Regions from separate parts of the Streptomyces lienomycini genome, predicted to be linked through region 2. Evidence: riboswitches for the same ligand, from Rfam matches in the RefSeq annotation. Region 2 holds a riboswitch; each other region holds the start of a gene.

Region 1 (2,190 bases), 1.4 Mb from region 2:
CGGTCTCCCAGCCGGTCTGCGGCCACTCCTCGTGGGTGTCGTCCATGGCGTTCTCGGCGCCGACCGCGCGGGTGATGATGCCCGGGGCACCGCAGCAGCCCGCCAGGTAGGGCGAGGTGGAGTTGGCGAACCAGTACATGAGGGTGACGCCGGAGGCGTCGATGCCGGATGTCGCCTTGTCGACCCTTGACCTCAGGTCGGCGACGAGCTTCTCGCCGCGCTGTTCGACGCCGAAGAGGCGGGCCAGGTCGCGGACTTCGCCGTAGACGGTGTCCATGGTGAGGGGCTCGGCCCGGACGCCGTCGCCGTCGCCGCTGTTGTCCTTGCCGGCGCAGTCGGACGGGGACAGGTAGGCCGGTACGCCGAGTTCGGTGAACTGTTCGCGGGTGGCCACGCCGCCGGTGCCGAGGGTGGAGGCGAAGGAGGCGGTGACGAGGTCGGGTTCCGCGTCCAGGACCGTCTCGAAGGACGGCATGTCGTCGGCGAGCCGGGGGACGCCCGCGTTCGCCTTCTCCAGTCCCTTCATGACCGGGTCGGTCCAGGTGGCGGTGCCCGCCATGCGGTCGGCGAGGCCGAGCGAGAGCAGGATCTCCGTGCTGCCCTGGTTGAGGGAGACCGCCCGCCGGGGCGGCGCGGCGACCCGCACCTGGTGCCCGCAGTCACTGACGGTGCGTGGCCGACCGGCGGCGTCGGCCGGGGCGGCCGGGGCGTCGGTGCTCGCGCCGGCGCCGCAGCCGGAGGCCAGCAGGGCGGCGGACAGCAGCAGGGCGGGGGCGCGGACGGCGCGGTGGGGGCGGAGGAGGCGGCGGAGACCGCCGGGGCGCGCTGCGGGCACGGAAGATCCTCTGGCGTCGAGGGCTCGTACGCGAAGCCCGTTCGTACGGTGCGGCCCGCGCCGCACGCGGCACGGGTGCCAGCAGGTCTTCGGACTCGGGTTCGACCGGACGGAACGCCTTCCCGGCCGGCGTACGCCGGCCAGTGGCCCGTGTTCCGCCCGTCCCCCTCACCGCTGCGCGTCAGTTCCGGATTCGCACCGGATTCCCTGACCCACCAGGTGGGTTCGACTGGCTTGCGCAAGCTACCACAGGGTCGGCGCGTGGGCCGGGGGCGGGCCTCTGCCCGACCTGTCCCCGGCCCACGTGTCCGCCCGCCCGCGTGTCAGCTCTTCGGCATGAGGACCGTGTCGATGATGTAGACGTTGGCGTTGGCGGTCTTCACGTTGCCGCAGACCACGCCGGCGGAGTCGTTGACCTTGTAGGACTCGTCCGAGCCCGAGGTGGTCAGCTTCGACTTCTGCAGGGTGTCGAAGGAGCCGTTCTCCAGGTCCTTGGGGGCGAGCTTCTGGCCCACGACGTGGTAGGTCAGGATGTCGGTGAGCATCGCCTTGTCGTTGAGGACCTTGTCCAGGTCGGCCTTCGGGATCTTGGCGAAGGCGTCGTTGGTCGGCGCGAAGACCGTGATGTTCTCGGCGTTGTTGAGCGTGTCGACCAGTCCGGCCTTCTTGACCGCGGAGACGAGCGTGGACAGGGCCGGGTTGTTCGAGGCGGCCGTGGCGACCGGGTCCTTGGCCATCCCGTCGAACGAACCGGCGCCCTCCTTCGGCACCGTGGAACAGGCCGGGCCGAACGGCTCGTCGGAGTCCGCCATGCCGCCGGAGGTGTCGGCCGACTTGTCGTCGTTCGCCGCGGGCGCCGAGGAGGCGGCCTGGGCGGAGTCCGAGGAGCCGCTGTCGCCGTCGTCGGAGCAGGCGGCCAGGGACAGGGGCAGGACGGCGGCCGCGACGACGGCGACGGCGGAGCGGCGGATGCGGGCGTTCATGGAGAATCTCCCTGAAAACGGGCAGCTTGAGGGCTGCGTTGAAGCGGTGTCGTGGTGCAGAGCTGCGGTGGTGTGCGGCGGTCCGCCGAGTACGCGGCGCCGTTACGTGAAGGCCGGCCGACCCGGTTGCGGGGTCAGCCGCCGGTTCGCTGTCGGCGTGGTCTCGGTTCTTCGCTCACACGGGTAATCCGAAGCCGGCTCGGGTCCGGATTGGTCGCCCACCCGATCGAGTGAAGAAATTTCGGGGGCACCTCTGTGACCTGCGGTTTTCCGAAGGGAACTGTGGAATCCGGGACGACCGGCGACGGGGTGACGGGCGCTCAGAGGTGTGTCGCGGTCCGCAGGATGAGGAACATCGTGACGGCGGCGTTC
Region 2 (2,190 bases):
CGCCGAGGTGCGCAGCAGCAGCTCGGCCGCGCGCAGCGGGCCGCCCTCCGCCGCCCCCAGAAACCCGTCGGGGCCCCCGACCCGCACCAGCAGGGGCAACGCCCCCGTCACACAGAACCCCAGCGGCACCCGGTAGGCCCGCCACAGCCGGCGCCCGGGCACGCCCGCCGGGCCGAGCAGTACCGCGAGCGCCGCCACCAGCACCAGCGCCGCGCCCGGCCAGGGCGGCAGCGAGATCGCCAGCACGGTCAGGCCGAGACCGAGCACCGCCTTGTCCACGGGATGGCGGCGGCGCCACCGACTGCCGTGCGCCGCCGCGTCGATCGGCAGCACTCAGTCCCCTTCGGGGGCGTCCCCCGGCACTGCCCCCGCCACTGCCCGGGTGGGCGCCGTGTCCGCCCCCGCATCGGCCAGAGCCGCCCCCGTCACCGCCCGCCGCTCGCCCTGCCGGCGGCCCCGGCGCAGGCCGAAGTAGTACGCCAGCACGCCCGCGCCGAGCGCCGCCTGCAGCGCGAACAGCGCCGACTCGACCTCCCCGGACGGCGGTTCGTACAGCGGCGAGAACCACGGCTCGTAGTCCGGTTCGATCTCCGTGATCGCGGTCTCCGCCTCGGCGTCGGCACCGGCGAACGGCTCCTCCTTGTGGTCGCCGAGCCCCAGCACCAGCGGCAGCACCGCCAGCGCGACCACGACGAGCAGCAGCAGGGCGTTGATCTTCGTACCGCGCTTCACCGGGCCACCGCCCCGCGCTCGCCGGCCTTGGCCAACAGGACGCCCAACCGCGTCAGTTCGCCCTTGCTCGACTGCACGAGCAGCCGCATCACCACCACCGTCAGCAGGCCCTCGCTGACCGCGAGCGGGATCTGCGTGACGGCGAAGATCGACCCGAACTTGCCGAGCGCGCCCAGGAACCCGCTGCCCGGGTCCGGGAACGCCAGCGCCAGCTGCACGCTGGTGACGCAGTAGGTGGACAGGTCGGCGACGAACGCGCCGAAGAACACGGTGACCATCAGCGGCACCTCGTAGCGGCGCAGCAGCCGGTAGACGCCGTACCCCGCCCAGGGGCCGACGATCGCCATCGAGAAGACGTTGGCGCCCAGCGTGGTCAGCCCGCCGTGTGCGAGCAGCAGCGCCTGGAAGAGCAGGGTGATGGTGCCCAGAACCGCCATGATCGGCGGCCGGAAGAGGATGGCGCCCAGACCGGTGCCGGTCGGGTGCGAGCAACTCCCGGTGACGGACGGCAGTTTCAGGGCGGACAGGACGAACGTGAAGGCCCCGGAGGCGCCGAGGAGCAGCGTGCTCTCCGGGTGCTCCCTGACCTCACGGGTGAGTGACCGTACTCCGTGGACGACGAACGGCGCGGACGCGACACCCCAGGCGATCGCGTGCGCCGGTGGCAGAAAGCCCTCGGCTATGTGCATGGCTCAGCAGACCCTCTCCAGCACCTCGTGGATGGACGACGCGCCTTGGCCGGTCTCCTGGCTTACGGGTACCACCGCCCGTGCTCCGCCTTCCCGGGTCGCAAGGACCCAGTGGCTGCCCCTGAGGGCCGGAGCCGGACTTCCCGATTCACAGTGGCGAGGGCCGCACCGGCATCACACCGGTTTCCCGTTCACCAAGGCGTGGCGACAGTAGTGCGCGCACGGGGGCGGGCACAAGCGGGCCCCACCGCGGTCAGCGGGAGCGGCCACGGTCGGTGCCCCGGACCACCATGTCGCGCATCCTGGTGGTCAGCGCCGTGGCGGCGGCCGTCAGGAAGACGAAGCTGTACGTGATCTGCAGCACGGCCACGATCCTGGCGGCCTGCCCCCGCGGGGTGATGTCCCCGTAGCCGACCGTGGCGAGCGTGACCACGGTGAAGTACAGCGCGTCGACCCGGGTCCGCAGCCCGCTGAACTCGCCGGGCTGCTTGGCCAGGGCGTAGTAGGTGGCCGCGAAGACGTGCACGGACAGGACGATCAGCAGCGAGATGACCACCCCGGGCCGGCTGTCCGGCCGGTCGAGGAGCACGTGGCGGATCTGCCGGAGCAGCAGCACGGCCACGCCCGTCAGCAGCGCGGCGAACAGCACCCAGCTCAGCACGGGGCGCTGCGGGCCCAGTTGGTCGAGGGGGAGCAGGAAGTAGGCGGCGACCACCGCCACCGCGATCAGGCCGCGCACGAGCCAGGGCAGGACGGCATGCCGGTCGGC
Region 3 (2,190 bases), 3.6 Mb from region 2:
GGCGCACGGCCCGGTCGATGTCGCCGGAACCGGCCCGGACGGCGCGTCCCGCCGCCCCGTTGAGGACGGGCCGGTGCTCCACCCGCCCGCCGTAGGAGAGCGTCCCGCCGAGCCGCACGCCGAGCGCGCCCGCGAACGACGCCTCCACGGGCCCGGCGTTGGGGCTCGGATGCCGCCCGGCGTCCGCACGCCAGGCGCGTACGGCGCCCCGCGGATCGCCACCGGCCGCGGTGGTCAGTACGGCGGTCAGACGGGCGCCCGGCCAGCCCGCGAGGTCGTCCAGGCGGGCCGAGGCCCAGCCGTAGCGGCGGTACCTGGCGGACTTGTGGCCGACCATGGCGTCCAGCGTGTTCACGGCCCGGAAACCGAGCAGTCCCGGGACTCCGGCCACGGCGCCCCACACCAGGGCGCCCACGACCGCGTCCGAGGTGTTCTCGGCGACGGACTCCACGACGGCCCGGGCGATCCCGTCGGCGTCCAGCGCCTGCGGGTCCCGCCCGCACAGGTGCGGCAGCCGCGCCCGCGCCGCCTCGACGTCCCCCGCCTCCAGGGCCCGCCCGATCGCACCGGCCTCCCGGGCGAGCGACGTGCCGCCGACCACCGCCCAGGTGGCCGCGCCCGTCAGTACGACGGAGACGGCGGGAGAGCGGCGTACGGCCCGCGCGGCGGCCGAGCCGAGCGCGGCGGCGCCACCGGCGCACACGACGGTGTGCAGCGCGCCCCACCCCCGGTGGTCCCGCCACAGCACCTGTTCCACGGCACCCGCGGCACGGCCGAACGCGGCGACCGGGTGTCCGCGGCGTGGATCGCCGAGGAGGAGGTCACCGAGAAGACCGGCGGCGGCGCCGTACGCGAAGACGCGTCCGGCACGCACGGCTCAACCGGCCGTGGGAAGGGAGAGTCGAAGCGTGTCGCTGATGAGCCTGGAACGGCAGCCGCGCATGGCGATATGTCCTCACTCAGGGTGTCCGCGCCCTGGTTCGAAGAGCACGGCGGCGAGAGTTCCTGGCTCCCGGGAATCCTGACCCCCGGTCACAGTGGCGGGACCGCGCCGGATTCGCACCGGGCTTCCTCTCCTGCCGCCGTAGATGGCCCCGGAAGTCCACCACGGCCCGCGAACACCCGTCAACCTGGCGTTGACCTGCGGCGCCGGGTGTGCTGAGGCCCACACCGTCGAAAGCTCGCCAGGTCCACGACATCGACGCTTTCTGGGCTCTTCCCCGGTGGGCAGGCTGGGAAGACTGGAGGGGACGGAAGCGCGTGTACGCGGGCGGGGGACAGCGGTGGGGCGGCGAGTGATGGTGCCGAGGCCGCGTGACGGCCGGTGGGCCGGAGGAGGTGGGTGCGATCGAAAGCGAACGGTCAGGGCACGCGTGGTTCAAGAGCAGCTATTCCACCGACGGGGGTGAGGCATGCGTCGAGATGGCCGTCGGGGGCGGACGCGTACTGGTACGTGACTCGAAGCAACGTCGACACGCTGTGCTCGCCTTTCGTCACGCGTCGTGGTGTGGTTTTCTGGCGGGGCTTGTGGACCCGGATTCGCGCGGTGTCTGACCGCCGCGCGGGGGGACGGGAGGTACACGCATGGCAGACCGAATCAAAGGGACCGCTTCCGCGCGCCCGGGGTGGCCCGGTACGCGTGGAGACCGGATGACCGGGGCGGCGCCGTTGGCGCTCTACTGCTCGGTGGTGGGGGTCCTCGCCGTCGGGCTGGGCGCGCTGGTCGCGTTCCTGGCCCCGGGCGGTGCCGCCCGGGGCATGGTGTGGCTGGTGGTGACCGCGGCGGTGGCCGTGGGCGCGGGGCTGTGGTGGGGGCTCACTCCTGTCACGGACCGCCTCCGCGTTCTGAACCGCGCTCTGACGGCCGTGGAGCCTCGGCGGCGCCACCACTGACGGGCTGGGCGGGCGCCGACGCGGCCCGGCCGCGCAGCGCCCTGCCGATTCCGGCACCCAGGGCGGCGAGGAGGGCCGCGCCGAAAGCGCCGATGGCGGCAGTGGTGAGGGGGGACGCGGAGCCGTGCGGAAGGCTGGGCGCGACCCGCGTGGCGAGGGCGATGCTGAACAGCAGGATGCTCCCGCACGCCGTGCCCAGCAGGAGACGGGCGGAAATCAGCCGGATCTCTCCGGCCACCCGGGCGTTCTCCACGTCGATGAGCGCCTCGGCCCACTCGCGGCGCTGCATGGCGTACG
Region 4 (2,190 bases), 780 kb from region 2:
GGCACGGTCGCCGCCTACGGGGTCGCCTCGCCGACGCAGGCGCACTTCGGCGGCTCCTCCGACGAGATCCCCGGCATCGGCGAGATCGGCTACATCGGTCTCACCGCGTTCGTGCTGAACGTCCTGGTCACGGTGGTCCTCACCTTCGTCCTGAGGGCGGTCAAGGCGCCCGACGGCGTCGACGAGACCAAGCCGGGCGACTACACGGCGGACGCGGGCGACGCCGGTGTCCAGGTGGAGCTGCCGCCGGCCACGGCGGGCAGCTCGCACTGATCCCCGCCGCGCGAACGAGACGGGCCGTCGGAGAAATCCGGCGGCCCGTTGTCGTACCCGTCGGGCACACTCGGCGTCATGGACTTCGTCATCCGGCGGGCAACGGCCGAGGAGTACGACACCCTCGGCGAGATCACCGCGCAGGCCTACCTGCGCGACGGCCTCCTCGACTTCGGGGAGAGCGACTCCTACCTGGACGAGCTGCGCGACGTGGCCAAGCGCGCCGCGGCCGCCGAGGTGCTGGTCGCCGTGGCCGACGGCCGGGTGCTCGGCGGCGCGACCTTCGTGCCGTGCGGCGGCCCCATGGCGGACATCGCGCGCCCCGGCGAGGCCGAGATACGCATGCTCGCCGTCGACCGCGAGGCACGCGGTCGCGGGGCGGGCGAGGCCCTCGTGCGGGCCTGCGTCGACCGCGCGCGGGCCGTCGATGGCTGCCGGAGCGTCGTGCTGTCGACCCAGCGCACCATGCGCACCGCCCACCGCCTCTACGAGCGCCTGGGCTTCGCCCGCACGCCCGACCGCGACTGGAATCCCCTGCCGGAGCTGGACGACATCATGCTGCTCACCTACGAACTGACGCTCTGACACGGGGCGCGGCACCCTGCCTGGACACAACATCTGGGGGTGCTCGCGTCCCCCGGCACAAGATGTATGCTCGTGCTCGCTGTCGCCGCAGGGGAATCCGGTGCGAATCCGGAACTGTCCCGCAACGGTGTACTTGCGTGCATCCGTACGTCTTCACACGTGCGCGCACGCCTGTCCAGTCCGAGGACCTGTCGACAGTGTGCCCGGCCGTCCCGGTCCGGGTGCCATGACGTCCGGGCCTCGTGGAGTGGGCCGGTGGACGCGACGCCGCGTGCGCTCGTGAGCTGCCCCCTGCCCTCCCTCCGCCAGGCCCCGTGCCGAGCGAGGGAGTGCCCCACGTGACCATCGCGCCAGCCGACCCGGCTTCAGCGACGCCGGTGACCGCCGTCCCGGTGACAGCCGCGCCCGCGGCCGAGGAGTCCGACGGCCCCGGTGCCGCCCTGCTGCGGACCCTGACCGGGCTGACCGCCGACCTTCCCGGTGCCGACCCCGGCCGGGTGGCCGCCGCCGCGCTGCGCGGCCGGTCCGCCCGCGCGGACGAGGCGGAGCTGCGCGAGCTGGCCACGGAGGCGGCCGCCGGGCTGATCTCCGAGGACCCGGTCTACTCCCGGCTGGCCGCCCGGCTGCTGACCGTCGGCATCCGCGCCGAGGCCGCCTCCCAGGGCGTCGTGACCTTCACCGACTCCGTCGCCACCGGCCACCGCGAGGGCCTGATCGCCGACCGCACCGCGGCCTTCGTACGGCTGCACGCGGACCGGCTCGACGCGCTGGTCGACCCGGCCGCCGACGACCGCTTCGGCTACTTCGGACTGCGCACCCTGTACAGCCGCTACCTGCTGCGCCACCCGATCACCCGCAAGGCCGTCGAGACGCCCCAGCACTTCCTGCTGCGGGTCGCCGCCGGACTCGCCGAGGACGACTCCCCCCGCTCGGTCGACGAGGTCGCCGCGCTCTACGGCCTGATGAGCCGCCTGGACTACCTCCCCTCCTCCCCCACCCTCTTCAACTCCGGCACCCGGCACGCCCAGATGTCGTCCTGCTACCTCCTGGACTCGCCCAAGGACGAGCTGGACTCCCTCTACGACCGCCTCCACCAGGTCGCCCGCCTGTCCAAGCACGCCGGCGGCATCGGCATCGCCTACTCCCGCGTCCGCGCCCGGGGTTCGCTGATCCGCGGCACCAACGGGCACTCCAACGGCATCGTCCCGTTCCTGAAGACGCTGGACGCCTCGGTCGCCGCGGTGAACCAGGGCGGCCGGCGCAAGGGCGCGGCGGCGGTCTACCTGGAGACCTGGCACGCGGACGTCGAGGAGTTCCTGGAACTGCGGGACA

What was found. A riboswitch is a leader RNA that binds a small molecule or an ion and turns the genes downstream of it on or off. The one in region 2 is predicted to bind cobalamin.
Region 1: another riboswitch for cobalamin. It lies ahead of BJ961_RS15625 (ABC transporter substrate-binding protein); the one in region 2 lies ahead of BJ961_RS09580 (energy-coupling factor ABC transporter permease).
Region 3: another riboswitch for cobalamin. It lies ahead of BJ961_RS25995 (cobalamin biosynthesis protein); the one in region 2 lies ahead of BJ961_RS09580 (energy-coupling factor ABC transporter permease).
Region 4: another riboswitch for cobalamin. It lies ahead of BJ961_RS06160 (ribonucleoside-diphosphate reductase subunit alpha); the one in region 2 lies ahead of BJ961_RS09580 (energy-coupling factor ABC transporter permease).

What each region holds. Positions count from the first base shown of each region.
Region 1 is NZ_CP116257.1:3,446,536-3,448,725, reverse strand. It holds gene BJ961_RS15625 (ABC transporter substrate-binding protein) at 1-835, opposite strand, end outside; cobalamin riboswitch at 899-1,084, opposite strand; gene BJ961_RS15620 (fasciclin domain-containing protein) at 1,159-1,818, opposite strand; gene BJ961_RS15615 (M56 family metallopeptidase) at 2,139-2,190, opposite strand, start outside.
Region 2 is NZ_CP116257.1:2,076,032-2,078,221, forward strand. It holds gene cbiQ (cobalt ECF transporter T component CbiQ) at 1-333, opposite strand, end outside; gene BJ961_RS09575 (energy-coupling factor ABC transporter substrate-binding protein) at 334-732, opposite strand; gene BJ961_RS09580 (energy-coupling factor ABC transporter permease) at 729-1,421, opposite strand; cobalamin riboswitch at 1,452-1,635, opposite strand; gene BJ961_RS09585 (potassium channel family protein) at 1,675-2,190, opposite strand, start outside.
Region 3 is NZ_CP116257.1:5,693,176-5,695,365, reverse strand. It holds gene BJ961_RS25995 (cobalamin biosynthesis protein) at 1-874, opposite strand, end outside; cobalamin riboswitch at 981-1,122, opposite strand; gene BJ961_RS25990 (DUF397 domain-containing protein) at 1,315-1,554, shown strand; gene BJ961_RS25985 (hypothetical protein) at 1,677-1,829, opposite strand; gene BJ961_RS25980 (hypothetical protein) at 1,826-2,190, opposite strand, start outside.
Region 4 is NZ_CP116257.1:1,297,380-1,299,569, reverse strand. It holds gene mctP (monocarboxylate uptake permease MctP) at 1-273, shown strand, start outside; gene BJ961_RS06165 (GNAT family N-acetyltransferase) at 352-858, shown strand; cobalamin riboswitch at 925-1,068, shown strand; gene BJ961_RS06160 (ribonucleoside-diphosphate reductase subunit alpha) at 1,197-2,190, shown strand, end outside.